DNA from 3 places in the Bacillus sp. KNSH39 genome. Region 3 is predicted to be linked to each of the others. Evidence: riboswitches for the same ligand, from Rfam matches in the RefSeq annotation. Region 3 holds a riboswitch; each other region holds the start of a gene.
What was found. Region 3 has a riboswitch for thiamine pyrophosphate ahead of thiT (energy-coupled thiamine transporter ThiT). Riboswitches for the same ligand answer to the same signal wherever they lie in the genome.
Positions count from the first base shown of each region.

Region 1: another riboswitch for thiamine pyrophosphate. It lies ahead of tenA (thiaminase II); the one in region 3 lies ahead of thiT (energy-coupled thiamine transporter ThiT).
Region 2: another riboswitch for thiamine pyrophosphate. It lies ahead of thiC (phosphomethylpyrimidine synthase ThiC); the one in region 3 lies ahead of thiT (energy-coupled thiamine transporter ThiT).

Region 1 covers NZ_JBQXYO010000001.1:4,605,518-4,610,222, reverse strand. The annotation lists gene ACUL40_RS23545 (ABC transporter ATP-binding protein) at 1-747, opposite strand, end outside; gene tenA (thiaminase II) at 716-1,411, opposite strand; TPP riboswitch at 1,497-1,600, opposite strand; TPP riboswitch at 1,661-1,772, opposite strand; gene ACUL40_RS23535 (SH3 domain-containing protein) at 2,042-3,196, shown strand; gene ACUL40_RS23530 (hypothetical protein) at 3,202-3,534, shown strand; gene ACUL40_RS23525 (DUF3965 domain-containing protein) at 3,775-4,705, opposite strand, start outside.
Region 2 covers NZ_JBQXYO010000001.1:3,572,702-3,577,406, forward strand. The annotation lists gene ACUL40_RS18335 (arsenic transporter) at 40-1,398, shown strand; gene thiC (phosphomethylpyrimidine synthase ThiC) at 1,500-3,260, opposite strand; TPP riboswitch at 3,373-3,488, opposite strand; partial or broken gene lldP (L-lactate permease) at 3,560-4,705, opposite strand, start outside.
Region 3 covers NZ_JBQXYO010000001.1:3,184,701-3,189,405, forward strand. The annotation lists gene feoB (ferrous iron transport protein B) at 1-1,714, opposite strand, end outside; gene ACUL40_RS16325 (FeoA family protein) at 1,711-1,938, opposite strand; TPP riboswitch at 2,133-2,234, shown strand; gene thiT (energy-coupled thiamine transporter ThiT) at 2,322-2,990, shown strand; gene ACUL40_RS16335 (sensor histidine kinase) at 3,198-4,705, opposite strand, start outside.

The DNA of each region.
Region 1 (4,705 bases), 1.4 Mb from region 3:
CACAAGTACCTGCCTTTGTAACATACTAAGAAGCTCATCTTTCAGCGCTAATACTTCCGGTTTATATAAATCTTTTCGTGTTCTGTTATGATCAAGCGGTACAGTCCGCTCAGTCAAAGTCGTTATCGGCTGCTGTTCCACTACTAAAACTCTGTTTGAAAGAAATAACGCTTCTTCAACATCATGAGTAATGAATAAAATTGTTTTTTCCCACTCTTGCCATTGTTCAAACAACCATTCTTGCAAAGAGGTCTTCGTTAAAGCATCCAACGCACTAAATGGTTCATCTAACAGCAATATCTCCCCGCCTGTTAATAAAGTTCGAATAAAAGATACACGTTGTCTCATCCCACCAGATAAATCTTTCGGATATTTTTGCTCATACCCTTGCAAACCAAATTTATGTAACAGTTCCTTTGCCTTTACTTCTGCTTCTTTCTTCTGTACACCTTGGCACTCTAGCGGCAGGGCAGCATTCTCAATAATTGTTCTCCACGGCAAAAGCATATCTTTTTGCGGCATATATCCTACAGGATGGTTCTTTGTTTCTGTCAGTTCTATCTGTCCAGTACTTACCTTTTCTAGACCTGTAATAAGGCGAAATAAAGTACTTTTTCCACATCCACTCGGTCCGATAATACTGACAAACTCTTTCTCATATATAGAAGCATTTAATTCATGGATGATTGGTTTCTCATCGTAATGAAAAGAAACATTATGAAACTGTAGTATGTTCTTGCTCCTCAAATCCCCACATCTCCTTACGATAGGACATATCCCAGAATAAATATTCAAATCGACTGGAATATAAGAAGATCTCCTCTAATCTTTCTAGTTCTTTCTCAGACTTTCCAACTGCCATTTCATTTAATAAATCTATTAACCAAATACAAAGATTACCGTATTCTTCCGAACTATATCCTTGAATCCACTCACCAAAAAACTCATGATCTCTTGCTCCAGGAATATCATTTAAACGCTTTCCAATTTCCCAATAGCTCCACATACATGGAAGAAGCGCTGCTATTAATTCCGCAAGTGTGCCATTTTGAGATACAGACATCATGTAATTTGTATAAGCTAAATTTTTAGCAGATGGTTTCGCAGACTCTATCTCCTCTATAGAAATTCCAAGTCTTTTTGCATATTGTTTATGGATTGTCATTTCGCCATTTAATATTCCATCAATTTGTTCAGCGAACTTTCCCATCACTTGTGGATTCGTTGCTTTTACAACACCAATCGCATATAACTTTGCATAATCTAGCAGATATAAATAATCTTGAATAATATAATACTGGAATTTATCTTTTTCTAACGTGCCATCTCCCATACCCACTACAAACGGATGATTATGACTCATCTCCCAAACCGGTTGCACAGTTTCTAATAATCTATCGCAAAATTTCATTTCTCTATCCCCTTTCAATATATGTATCTAAATAAAAAACCACTTCTATATATAAGAAGTGGTTACAGCAAATAAAGTTATACATTTATTCGATGTTCCACTTCCCTTCGCTAGTATTACCTAGATCAGGTGTTGTAAGGGTTAAGGATTATTCCTCTCTCAGCAAGTCAAGCACCCCTAGTGGTTTCAATATGAAATTTTCAAATAAAAAAGCCCCGTTTCTATACGCAAAGAAACGGGGACTCATTGTTAGTGTCCGAATTGCTTCCCTACGCTAGCATAATCTAGATCAGGTAATAAAAAGGATCAAAGGCTTACGGCCTACTCTCAGCTGGCAACACCAGCTCTCCTAGCAAACTATAAAATTATCACTGTCAGTATAACACCCTAATAAGACATCATCAACTTTTTTAATTTTCTTAATTGTCAACATAATATCAAAATTATACAATACATACATTCTATTTTAGAAAATAAAACCCCAATTAATTGTATAAAAAGGAATCATTATCCTCAAAAAATTTATTTTTATATTGATTTCATATTACATTTATGTGAATACCCCCACTATATTATATCTTTATACTATAATAAAATTACAACTATACAACTAGAGGAGGTCTCTATTCCATGAATATGAAAGCTACTGCTTTAACAGCAACTACTGTAGTGATTGCTTCTTTACTTCCTTCTATGGGTGAAACAAATGTACAAAAAGCAAACGCTGAACAATTATCTAATATTAAAACTGGGTATGTCAAAGTCGATCAAGTAGCATTACATACAGAAGATAACGTAAAAAGCACATCAATTGATACAATTCGCTTTAATACAAAAGTGAACATCATTGAAACAACTAATGGTTGGTATAAAGTGTCTGTTCATAATAAAGTAGGTTATGTACAAAAAGATGCTATTTTACTAAAAAACAAACTTCAATCTAATGATCAATACATCGTTAATGCTAATGCATTAAACGTTCGCTCTGAACCTAATTTAGAATCTTCCATTTTAGATGTATTACCAAATGGTAAGTTTATTACCGTTCAAGAAGATCAAGGCGAATGGTATAAAATATCACATAATGGCCAAACAGGTTACGTACAAAAAGCATTCATCTCTAATGGTTCACAACCCTTAGTAAAAGGAATCACCGTTCAAAATAATACAAAATATACTGTTGCAACACCTAATCTAAATGTACGTAGCACAGCTAGTACAAGTAGCGCTCTACTCGGTTCATTACAAAACGGTACTCAAGTACAAGTAGTAGAAACTGTAGGTACTTGGTATAAAATTCGTTTTGGCACAGGATACGGATATGTAGCAAAACACTATGTAGTACAAAATCAACCACAAGCTAAAACAGATCAGCCTTCATCAATTCCAGCTGCTTTCAAATTCCCCGCTCAAGGAAGAATTAGCTCAACCTTTGATATACGCTGGGAACAAATGCATTATGGTATAGATATTGCCGCTCCAGGAAACGTCTCTATCCAAGCTGCTGCTGCAGGTAAAGTTGTGAAATCTTATTATTCAGCTAGCTATGGCAATGTTGTTTTCATTGCGCATCAAATCAATGGGAAATTATATACAACTGTTTATGCTCATATGAAGGATCGCACTGTACAAGCTGGTGATCAAGTACAAACTGGACAATTAATAGGTCATATGGGAAACACAGGTCATTCATACGGGCAACATCTTCATTTTGAATTACATAATGGAGAATGGAATTTTGAAAAAACAAATGCAGTAAATCCACTGCCATATTTAGTTAGGTAAATTGTATGCCACGCAATATACCTCTTATAATTGAATACGTAGCCTTTTTAGGTTTAATCTGTTGTTTAATCATTTACAATACAAACATTGTATTTTTATCTATTATTATTGCTTTTGTTGCATTAGAAATTATGATGGAATCATTTCAAGTGCAACTAAAACAAAAAATTGCCCATATTTATAATGCTATTTTTCTTTTGAGTGCTCTCATAACAAATATAATTAGTAATGGCTTTTATTTATCTACTGTATTTCCAGTATTCTTTATGGCTGTTTTATTATTTGTAGCTAGATATATTAATGTCCCTTATAACCAAAAACGAAAACAAGAAGCTTAGAAAGAGGAGACACTGTGTACCAATCTTTCAAAGATACTCCAATAAAATACATATTGCATTTGTATAAGAAAGCCAATACTTTTTTTGGTATACAAGGAAGTTATACTGCACAACTTCTCCTATATGGAATGTTGTTTCTTGTCTTAATCACTTTCTCCTTGTTTTACTAACAAAAAAGGATCTCACATAAACTGGAGATCCTTTTTAATTTATATTAATTTTTCATATCGAAAATATTGTTTATCCACAAGCATATTTTTCATAAATAAAGCTCAGATTATATTTTTTCTCTAAGCTCATTCGTTGTTCGTCATCGCACCAATAGAAAAGAATATCATGAATCGTTGCGTAACGCTTATTTTTAAGAAATAGCCTAAAAAATGATGGTAAACAATCATGTAATTGTATAAATATATAATTGCGTAGTGTTTCTTCTTTATATTCAATGCCCTTACAAATATACAGTAATTCTTCACAATAATATGCATGCTGTGGAACTTGTATCATTTCGAAAAATGGCACATAAGATAGTAGCTTTCCAATAAAATGACCATATCGATCCATTACTCCTATCGTCATATGCTCCATCATTTCTTTCATCACATATAAATAATCATCTACATGCGTTGTCTTTAATGGGTCTAAGCGATCGGAAATTTGAGATAATACAGCTCTTTGACATGCTAAAACTGCCTGACTAGGTCCATAATATGATAGGAAATCTGTACACTTACGATATTTCCGTAATAAATCATGTGTATACAAATCATATACAAAAGTATTACAATACATTGCTAAACTCATCATATCACTATTTAATTGCTCTTTTGATAATGATTTCGCTCTCTTGCACATATAAAAGAATGTAAATTCCAATACTTCTTTATGAGATAATAAATGTTTACAATCGGTTATACACTTCTCATTAAATTTAACTCTATCCCAAATTTCAATATCCCTATCTGTCAATTCACCTATACGATATTTAATAATTAAATAATTTAAAGCAACTGATTGCGTCAAAAGATCCCATGTTTCATATTCCAATGAAGTATGAACAAACTCAGCTAATCCTTGCGCTATCATAAAATCATTTGCCTCTTCATACCAACCAATCTCTTGGCATAAGCGAAGAATACGCACTAAAGTTGGAATTTCATCTTTATGAAAC
Region 2 (4,705 bases), 390 kb from region 3:
CTACATCTGTTCAAGGGAAAATAGAAAGGTAGGCAAAATATGAGCATTGAAATATGGATTACTATTATTGTATTCTTCTTAACGATGATTGTTATCTTTTGGCGGCCTCGCGGTTTAAATGAGGCGTGGCCAGCAGCAATTGGTGCTGGCATTATCCTAATCACTGGACTTGTGTCAAAACCAGACGTCATAGATATTGTTAGTAAAATAGGAGGGGCCTCCATAACAATATTAGCAACTATTGTTATGGCAGTTATATTAGAAAGCTTCGGCTTCTTCCATTGGTCCGCAGCGAAACTGGCAAATCTAGCGAAAGGTTCTGGACGCCGTCTATACTGGTATATTCAATTATTATGTTTTCTTATGACTCTTTTATTTAATAACGACGGTAGTATTTTAATTACAACTCCCATTTTAATTCTTCTTCTAAAAAACCTTCAATTAAAACCACATCAACAAATTCCTTATTTATTAAGCGGAGCTTTAATCGCTACCGCATCTAGTGCACCAATTGGTGTAAGTAATATCGTAAACTTAATTGCATTAAATATCGTTAATATGACTCTTTATATGCATACTGCTATGATGTTTGTACCTGCAACATTAGGCTTATTATTTATGTCATGGCTCATGTATACAGTTTTGAAGAAAAAACTTCCGAAAAAATTACCTGTTTCTTCATATGATATTGAAGAAATTTTCTTCACGAAAAACTTCCATCCACTAAAAGGAAATAATTCTGTTGATACGAAACAAAAACGGACAAGATTCATGTTAAAAGTATTAGGTTTCGTCTTCCTGATGCGCTGTCTTCTATTCGTTGCATCCTTCTTATCCATCCCAATTGAAATCGTTGCAGTACTTGGTTCACTCGTTCTTCTCATTTGGAGATGGTACTACTTACGAACAAATCCTGTCGACATTTTGAAAAAGACACCGTGGCACATTTTAATTTTCGCCTTCTCTATGTACGTCATTATTTACGGACTCCACAACGCAGGATTAACAGCTGCACTTGTACAATGGCTCGAGCCAATTGTGAATCAGCATCTACTCTATGCTAGCTTTGCAATGGGCGGACTTGTATCCATCCTCTCTAACGTCTTCAATAACCATCCTGCCCTTATGATTGGTACAATCACATTAACAGAAATGGGACTAGATCCAGTCACATTAAAAACAATCTATCTTGCAAACATCATTGGTAGTGACATCGGTTCACTATTACTACCAATTGGTACACTAGCTTCACTCATTTGGATGTATATTCTGAAACAAAACAAAATTAAAGTAAAATGGAAAGACTATTTAAGTGTATCCCTTATCGTTATCCCGCTCACAACAGTCGTCACACTATTCCTCTTATTCTACTGGGTACATCTCTTCTTTGCCTTATAAACAACAGAAGCCCCATTTGCTACCGTCTTAGCAAATGGGGCTTCTTCTATAATAAAGTTAGGTACTACAGTGTGATCAATCAAGTAAAGAGGTGTAACATATTATTGATATAAATGACTACCAGCTTCTTTAAATTCTTCTGCTTTCTCTTTCATTCCTTTTTCAATTGCTTCTGTCGTTTCTAAATCATTTTCTTTTGCATACTCACGAATATCATGCGAAATTCTCATACTACAAAACTTCGGTCCACACATTGAACAGAAGTGAGCTGTCTTTGCCCCTTCTGCAGGCAACGTTTCATCATGATATTCCATCGCACGTTCAGGATCTAAAGATAAATTAAATTGATCGCGCCAACGGAATTCGAAGCGTGCTTTTGAAAGTGCATCATCACGCTGATGAGCCGTTTTATGTCCTTTCGCAAGATCAGCCGCATGCGCTGCAATTTTATACGTAATAACACCCGTGCGTACATCATCTTTGTTTGGCAAACCTAAATGTTCTTTCGGCGTTACATAACAAAGCATCGCTGTTCCAAACCAGCCAATCATCGCAGCTCCAATTGCAGATGTAATATGGTCATAACCTGGTGCAATATCTGTCGTTAGCGGCCCAAGTGTGTAAAACGGCGCGCCCTGACAAACATCAAGCTCTTTCTCCATATTCTCTTTAATTAAGTGCATCGGTACGTGTCCAGGTCCTTCAATCATAACTTGCACATCATGTTTCCAAGCAATTTTGGTTAATTCGCCAAGTGTTTCAAGCTCAGAAAACTGTGCTTCGTCATTTGCATCTGCAATAGACCCTGGACGTAATCCATCTCCAAGAGAGAACGAAACATCGTACTGCTTCATAATTTCACAAATCTCTTCAAAGTGAGTATATAGGAAGTTTTCTTTATGATGGAATAAACACCACTGCGCCATAATCGAACCACCGCGCGAAACGATACCTGTCGTACGCTTTGCCGTGATTGGAATGTAACGAAGCAATACACCAGCGTGAATCGTAAAGTAATCAACGCCTTGCTCCGCCTGCTCAATTAACGTATCACGATATACTTCCCACGTTAAATCTTCTGCAATTCCGTTTACCTTTTCAAGCGCTTGATAGATCGGTACAGTTCCAACTGGTACAGGTGCGTTACGAATAATCCACTCACGCGTCGTATGAATATTTTTACCTGTAGATAAATCCATAATCGTATCTGCACCCCAGCGCGTTGCCCATGTCATCTTCTCTACTTCTTCTGCAATCGAAGAAGATACAGCTGAGTTTCCGATATTCGCATTTACCTTCACATGAAAATTACGCCCGATGATCATCGGTTCAGCTTCTGGATGATTAATATTCGCTGGTAAAATAGCGCGGCCTTCTGCGATTTCCTTACGAACAAACTCCGGCTCTACCCCTTCACGAATCGCAACATACTCCATCTCAGACGTAATAATGCCATTACGTGCATAGTGCATTTGCGTAACGTTTGCACCTTGCTTTGCTCTAAGTGGCTTGCGATCCATCTGCGGGAAAACAGGTGTATGTTTCGAAGCCACTTTCACACCGTCATCCTCTGGTTTCACTTCACGCCCTTCGTATGCTTCTACATCACCACGCCCCATAATCCAAGAATGGCGCGGCGTTGGAATCCCCTTTTCTAACTCCACTTTATACTCAGGATCCGTATAAGGGCCGCTCGTATCATACACACGAATTGGCGGATTTGGAACGCCATTTGTTTCGCTTTGTTCAATCTCACGCATCGGTACTTTCATGCCTTCTCGTGGCCCATCCACATATACTTTCTTACTCCCTGGTAAACTCGATTTCAATTCAATTTGCTCAGCTGAAACAGATTGTTTCATAATTTTTGTTGCCCCCCTGTACGTGACAAGGACGAGATATGGCCAGCGTATGCCAAAATAAAAAGAGCCAGGTCCATAAAAAAATAAGGACCTGGCTCATAAAGACATCATTATGTAAAGCCGTTAACTTCCCTACGCTGGTACGAGCCAGATCAGGTCCAAAGGGTTAAGAAGTTCACGCGCTTCTCTCTCAGCCTACGCATACGTTAGGCACCCCTAGTTTATCACTGATTTAATTTTCAATACTTTCCCATCATACACCATAATCTGAAAAATTCAAAGCTTATTTCTTTTGCTCTTTACGGAATCATCCACGTTAAATAATACGCCTGCACATACGTCATAATACCAACAATAATTACGAAGAATAAGCTATGCTTCACTGTAAAACGGAACAAATCCGATTCTTTTCCAGCAAGACCAACCGCTGCACAAGCGATCGCAATCGACTGCGGGGAAATCATTTTACCTGTTACACCGCCTGTTGTATTTGCTGCAACGAGAAGCACTTCAGATACGCCGACTTGCTGCGCTGTAATGGCTTGTAAATTTGAGAACAGTGCATTTGCAGACGTATCAGACCCTGTTAGGAATACGCCAATCCAGCCTAAGAATGGTGAGAAGAACGGGAATAGGCCGCCAGTTCCGGCTAATGCTAACGCTAACGTAGAAGATAGACCAGAATAGTTTGCGATAAATGCAAACCCTAGTACGAATCCGATAGATAGAATTGGCATTTTTAATTCGCTTAACGTTTCTTTAAATGTCACTACTGCATCTTTTACATTCATTTTCAAAATAAACATGGAAATGATACAAGCAATTAAAATCGCCGTTCCGGTTGCTGATAATACATCAAACTTCAAAATTGCCTCGTAAGGCGTTGATTTATTTACAATCGGCTCTGCTTTCATTACTAGATTATGCAGACCTGGAATTTCAAACTTAAATACAAGACTTGCTAAAGCCCCTCCTGGAGCGAATAATGCCTTAAAGAAACTTTGGCTCCAAATGACTACCATAACCGTTAATACGATAAATGGAGACCATGCCTTCACTACTTTTCCAAACGTTAATTTCGGCATCGATGCTACTGTCGTTGTTGCTGCTACTTCACTATTTGCTTGCCCGGATTGATAAATTTCTTTCGGCTGCCAAACTTTTAAGAACAGCGCTAAACTAATTAAACTTACAAGTGCCGATGTAATATCCGGAAGTTCTGGTCCTAAAAATGTCGCTGTAATGAACTGCGTAATCGCAAATGAACTACCCGCTACAAATAACGCAGGCCACGTTTGTCGTATCCCCTTAAATCCATCCATTAAAAATACGATAAAGAATGGCACAAATAATGATAGGAACGGTAATTGATGCCCAGCCATTTGTCCAATTTTATGTGGATCAATACCTGTTACTTGTCCAGCAACTGTAATCGGAATTCCCAT
Region 3 (4,705 bases):
AAAATCCTGTTAAAAGGGATGCTGCAGCTTGCCATGTTCCGAAGCCGAGCGGTGCAAATAGTGGTGCGATAAATCCACCAATCATCGCTAAGTAACTGTCTCCCATATCAACACCAAATCCTGATGGACCTGCATAGTTTAATAACCAAATGACAACCGAACCACCAAAGATGAATGTACCAGCTTTACGAACAAATCCTTTTCCTTTCTCCCACGTGCTTAGCCATAATGTTTTTGCTTGTGGCACACGGTAAGGCGGTAATTCAATTACGAAAATAGACTTTTCCGCTTTCAAAATTGTAAGAGACATAATTTTTGTAACTAATAACGCAAGAACAATCCCTGCAACATATAAAGAAAATACAACAGTCGCCTGACTATGCGGGAAAAATACGCCCGCAAATAATGCATATACAGGTAATCGTGCTGAACAAGACATAAATGGTGTTACTAAAATGGTAAGTAAACGTTCTTTTTCCTGTTCAATCGTTCTCGCAGCCATGATACCTGGAACGTTACATCCAAAACCGATAATCATCGGAATAAAAGCTTTTCCGTTTAAGCCGAAAAACTCCATAATTCTATCCATAACAACTGCAATTCGCGCCATATACCCTGAGTCTTCTAATAATGAAATAAAAAAGAATAGTGCAAAGATTTGTGGTACGAATACTAATACAGCACCAACACCGGCAATAATACCTTCTGTAACTAGTGCTTGAATAAAATCAGAAGCTCCAATACTTGTAAGTCCAGCCGTCACCCAATCCGTAAGCTGGCCACCAAAAAACTCATCTAACATATCCGATAAAGGTGTACCAATCCACGTAAACGTAACCTGAAAAATAAAAAACATAACTGCTAAAAAGATTGGAAGTCCTAAAATTTTATGTGTAATTAATCTATCAATTTTTTCTGAAAAAGGAATTTTTCCTTCTTTCTCATGCTTCATAACATTTGTTTTTAACTTTTCAATATACGCTTCACGAGTTTTGTAAATGTGCTCTTCTAACGTACAATCAAGTCTTCCTTCTAAGCGAGATCGAATGGCTATGAGTTCCTTATAAATTGGTAATGCTTTCATTTCTTTTTCTACTACTTCGTTATTGCTTAAAAATTGAAGTGCTAACCATCTCGGATGCTCGTAATTCGCTGTCTCTAAAAGAGCAATTACTTCTCCAATTCCTTCATCCATTTGTACACCATATGAAATAAGGAATGGCTTTTTCTCTTTTTTGTCATTTTTTTTAAGAGTCGTAAGCAGTTCTTCACAGCCTTTTCCACTTCTTGCAACAACAGGAACGACTGTTACACCTAATAGCTCTGATAATCGTTTTACATCAATGACAATTCCTCTTTGCTTCGCCACATCAACCATGTTTAAACCAATTGAGACTGGCTTACCAAATTCAAGTAATTGCAACGTTAAATGCATATTTCTTTCAAACTGCGAGGAATCTACGATATTTAACATATGATTAAATTCTTCTGTTAATAGAAAGTTTGTTACAACACCTTCATCACGTGAAACTGGATTTAAATCATACACACCTGGCAAATCAATTAATGTTCCTTGTCTATCTTTTAATTTACCAACCTTCTTTTCTACTGTTACACCGCTCCAGTTTCCTACGTATTCATAAGAACCAGTAAGTGCATTAAATAATGATGTCTTCCCTGTATTCGGATTCCCTAGCAAAGCTACCTTATTCACGCTAATTCCACCTTTATCATTTTCGCGTCACAATGACGAATACTAATTAACTGTCCACGACACTCCAATGTACAAGGACCTTTGAACATCGCTTTCTGTTTCAGGCGAAGTTCGCTTCCTTCAGCAAGACCGAAAGCAGCTAGTCTACGCTTTAATAGCTGATCTAAAGACTGAATACTTTTTACTAACACTTTCTCTCCAATTTTAATATCTACTAAGCTCATAACCTTCCCCCTCAGAAGAGAATGATAATTATTTTCAAAAAAATTATACCACACCCAATTTCTCTTGTACTATACCCTTTTGCTTCATATTTATTAACATTTCGCTACAATTCTATTTCAATTATTGTCATACTGTATTCGTTTGCCATTCTCATCCATTTCGCTTACAATAAACAATAACAAATAAAGAATCTCGTTATCACTGGGGGAGCCATGCCGCTGAGAGGGAACACTTCGTTCCGACCCTTCGAACCTGTTAGTTAATGCTAACGCAGGGATTGTGCAAACGTCCGAAATACATACCTCATTTTTATTTACGTATTTCGTATCCTCCTATGATATCTATTCTTTTTTTGTACAACTTGGATTTAGGGGGAGACAACATGCGTAACACCAATTTACAAGCGATGATCGAATCTGCTATTCTTGCAGCCTTCGCCATGATTATCGATATTTTACCATTATCACTTAAACTTCCAACAGGCGGTTCTATCTCATTCGCTATGATTCCTATTTTTATTATTGCTTACCGCTGGGGCTTTAAATCAGCTTTCTTAGGCGGTTTAGTTTGGGGACTATTACAAATTGTCGTGGGAGATGCTTATATTTTAACACCTGTTCAAGCATTCATTGAGTACTTCATTGCCTTTGCTTTTATCGGATTTGCTGGCTTATTCTATCGTCCAATTCAAAAAGCACTTTTAACATCCAATGAAAATAGCTTAGAACAATCAAATTTAGGTAACCGTAAACACAAACATTCATCAAAACAAAATCAGGGTAAGAAAGTCCTTGCTTATATTATCCTTGCTACATTTATCGGTAGCTTTGCTCGCTATTTCTGCCACTTTATTGCCGGCATTATTTTCTGGGGACAATATGCGCCGAAAGGTCAATCAGCTGTGTTATATTCATTAATCGTAAATGGAAGTACAATGCTTGGTTCTTTTATTTTATGTACCGTTTTACTTATATTTTTATTTATCACTTCACCACGATTATTCAAAAGCATCAGTGCTTATCAAATGAATACACAAAAAAAGGGCGCTTAATGAGCGCTCTTTTTTCATATCGTAATATCAATTAAAAATACAATAAATGCGCAAAAGAAAATAAATACCATTATACTTAGCCAATTGCTATGCACGGTTCATCGACTCCTTACATAACCTCATATTCTAAACAAATTATACTGATTAAAAATAAAGATTAGGTAAAGATAATATGAAAATAAATTAAAAAAGCATAGATCATATTGTCTACGCTTTTTTCGGTAAATAGAAATAAAATAATACACCATCTTCTGTATTTTCTGCCCCATATTCAGCATCATGTAGTTCTAAAATATTCTTTGAAATAGCAAGCCCAAGCCCCGTCCCACCTTGTGAACGCTGACGAGCTGTATCCACGCGATAAAAACGATCCCAAATTTTATCTAATTGCTCTTCTTCAATATGAGTACCTTTATTTTCAATGCACACTTTTATACGATTCTTCTCATCTATTGTAGAAATAATAATATCCTCTTTATTTGGTGTATATCGTATAGCATTCGTAATGAAGTTCACGATGACTTGTTCAATCCGGCCTTGATTTGCAATCACTTCAAATGAACTTATATTTTTATGAATATGAAGTTCTTTTTTCTCTATTTCCACAGATAGATGTTCACATATACCTTCAATTACTGTATCAATATAAAACGAATCTTTTTTCATTTTATATGTACCAGATTCAAATTTAGCTAACTCAAGCATATCCAAAATTAACGTATCCATTTTGTCTACTTCTCTCTCCATCGCCTGAAAATAATACTCTTTTTTATGTTCAGCTACCCCATCTTTTAAAATAGAAATACAGCTTTTCATAATACTTAGCGGTGTTTTTAATTCATGTGAAACACCAGAAATGAATTCTTTTCGCGTCTTTTCTAACTTTCTTTCCTTTTCAATATCTTCTTCTAACTGTCCAATATGCGAATGGAGTTTATTTGATAGCACATTAATATTTTTCGATAAATCTCCAATTTCATCTTTCGAAGTAATCGGTATTTTTTCTGTGAAGTCTAAATGCGCTATTTTCTTTGTTGTATCATTTATTTTCAATAATGGCTTTGCAATTTGTTTTGAGTAATAGAACGAAGCTAGAAAAATAAGAACGACTACAAATGCAATGATATAGATATAATAATCTTGCACCATTTGTACAGCTTCATCTACCGGCTGTAAAGAAGCCATCGCATAAATATATGTTACCGATCCGTCTTTTTCTTTTATTGGTTTCATTAATAATTTATATTTTATATCATTCTTTTCGTAGTCCATTGTCTTTGTTGAATACTCTATTTGATTACTCTCTTTTAGTAACACATCCGTTTGAAATTCTTTTATACTATCCAAAAATAAAGTGTTTTTATAAATTGGATTTACGGGGCCTTTTACATCTGGAAACTGTACTTTCGTAACACGCCCTCCTATGTAAACATCTGGTTCTTGAGCAGCTTGCTCCCGAACAGCCGGCTTCTTTTCCTTACCAACTTGTTCCACAGCTGCTTTCTTTTTCTCCTCATTTAATTTACTCATTTTCTCATTAAATGCTTTTTCTAACGGTTTATTAGATCCGCTTAAATTCTGCTTAGATAAAGAAAAAGAAAATGGAATAAAACTATCTTCTTTTCTCACTCCAGAAAAATAAATTTCTTGCCCTAAAAAATGCTCCGATAATTTATTATCAATCTCCTCTATATTGACGAGATTGCCTAAAGGAA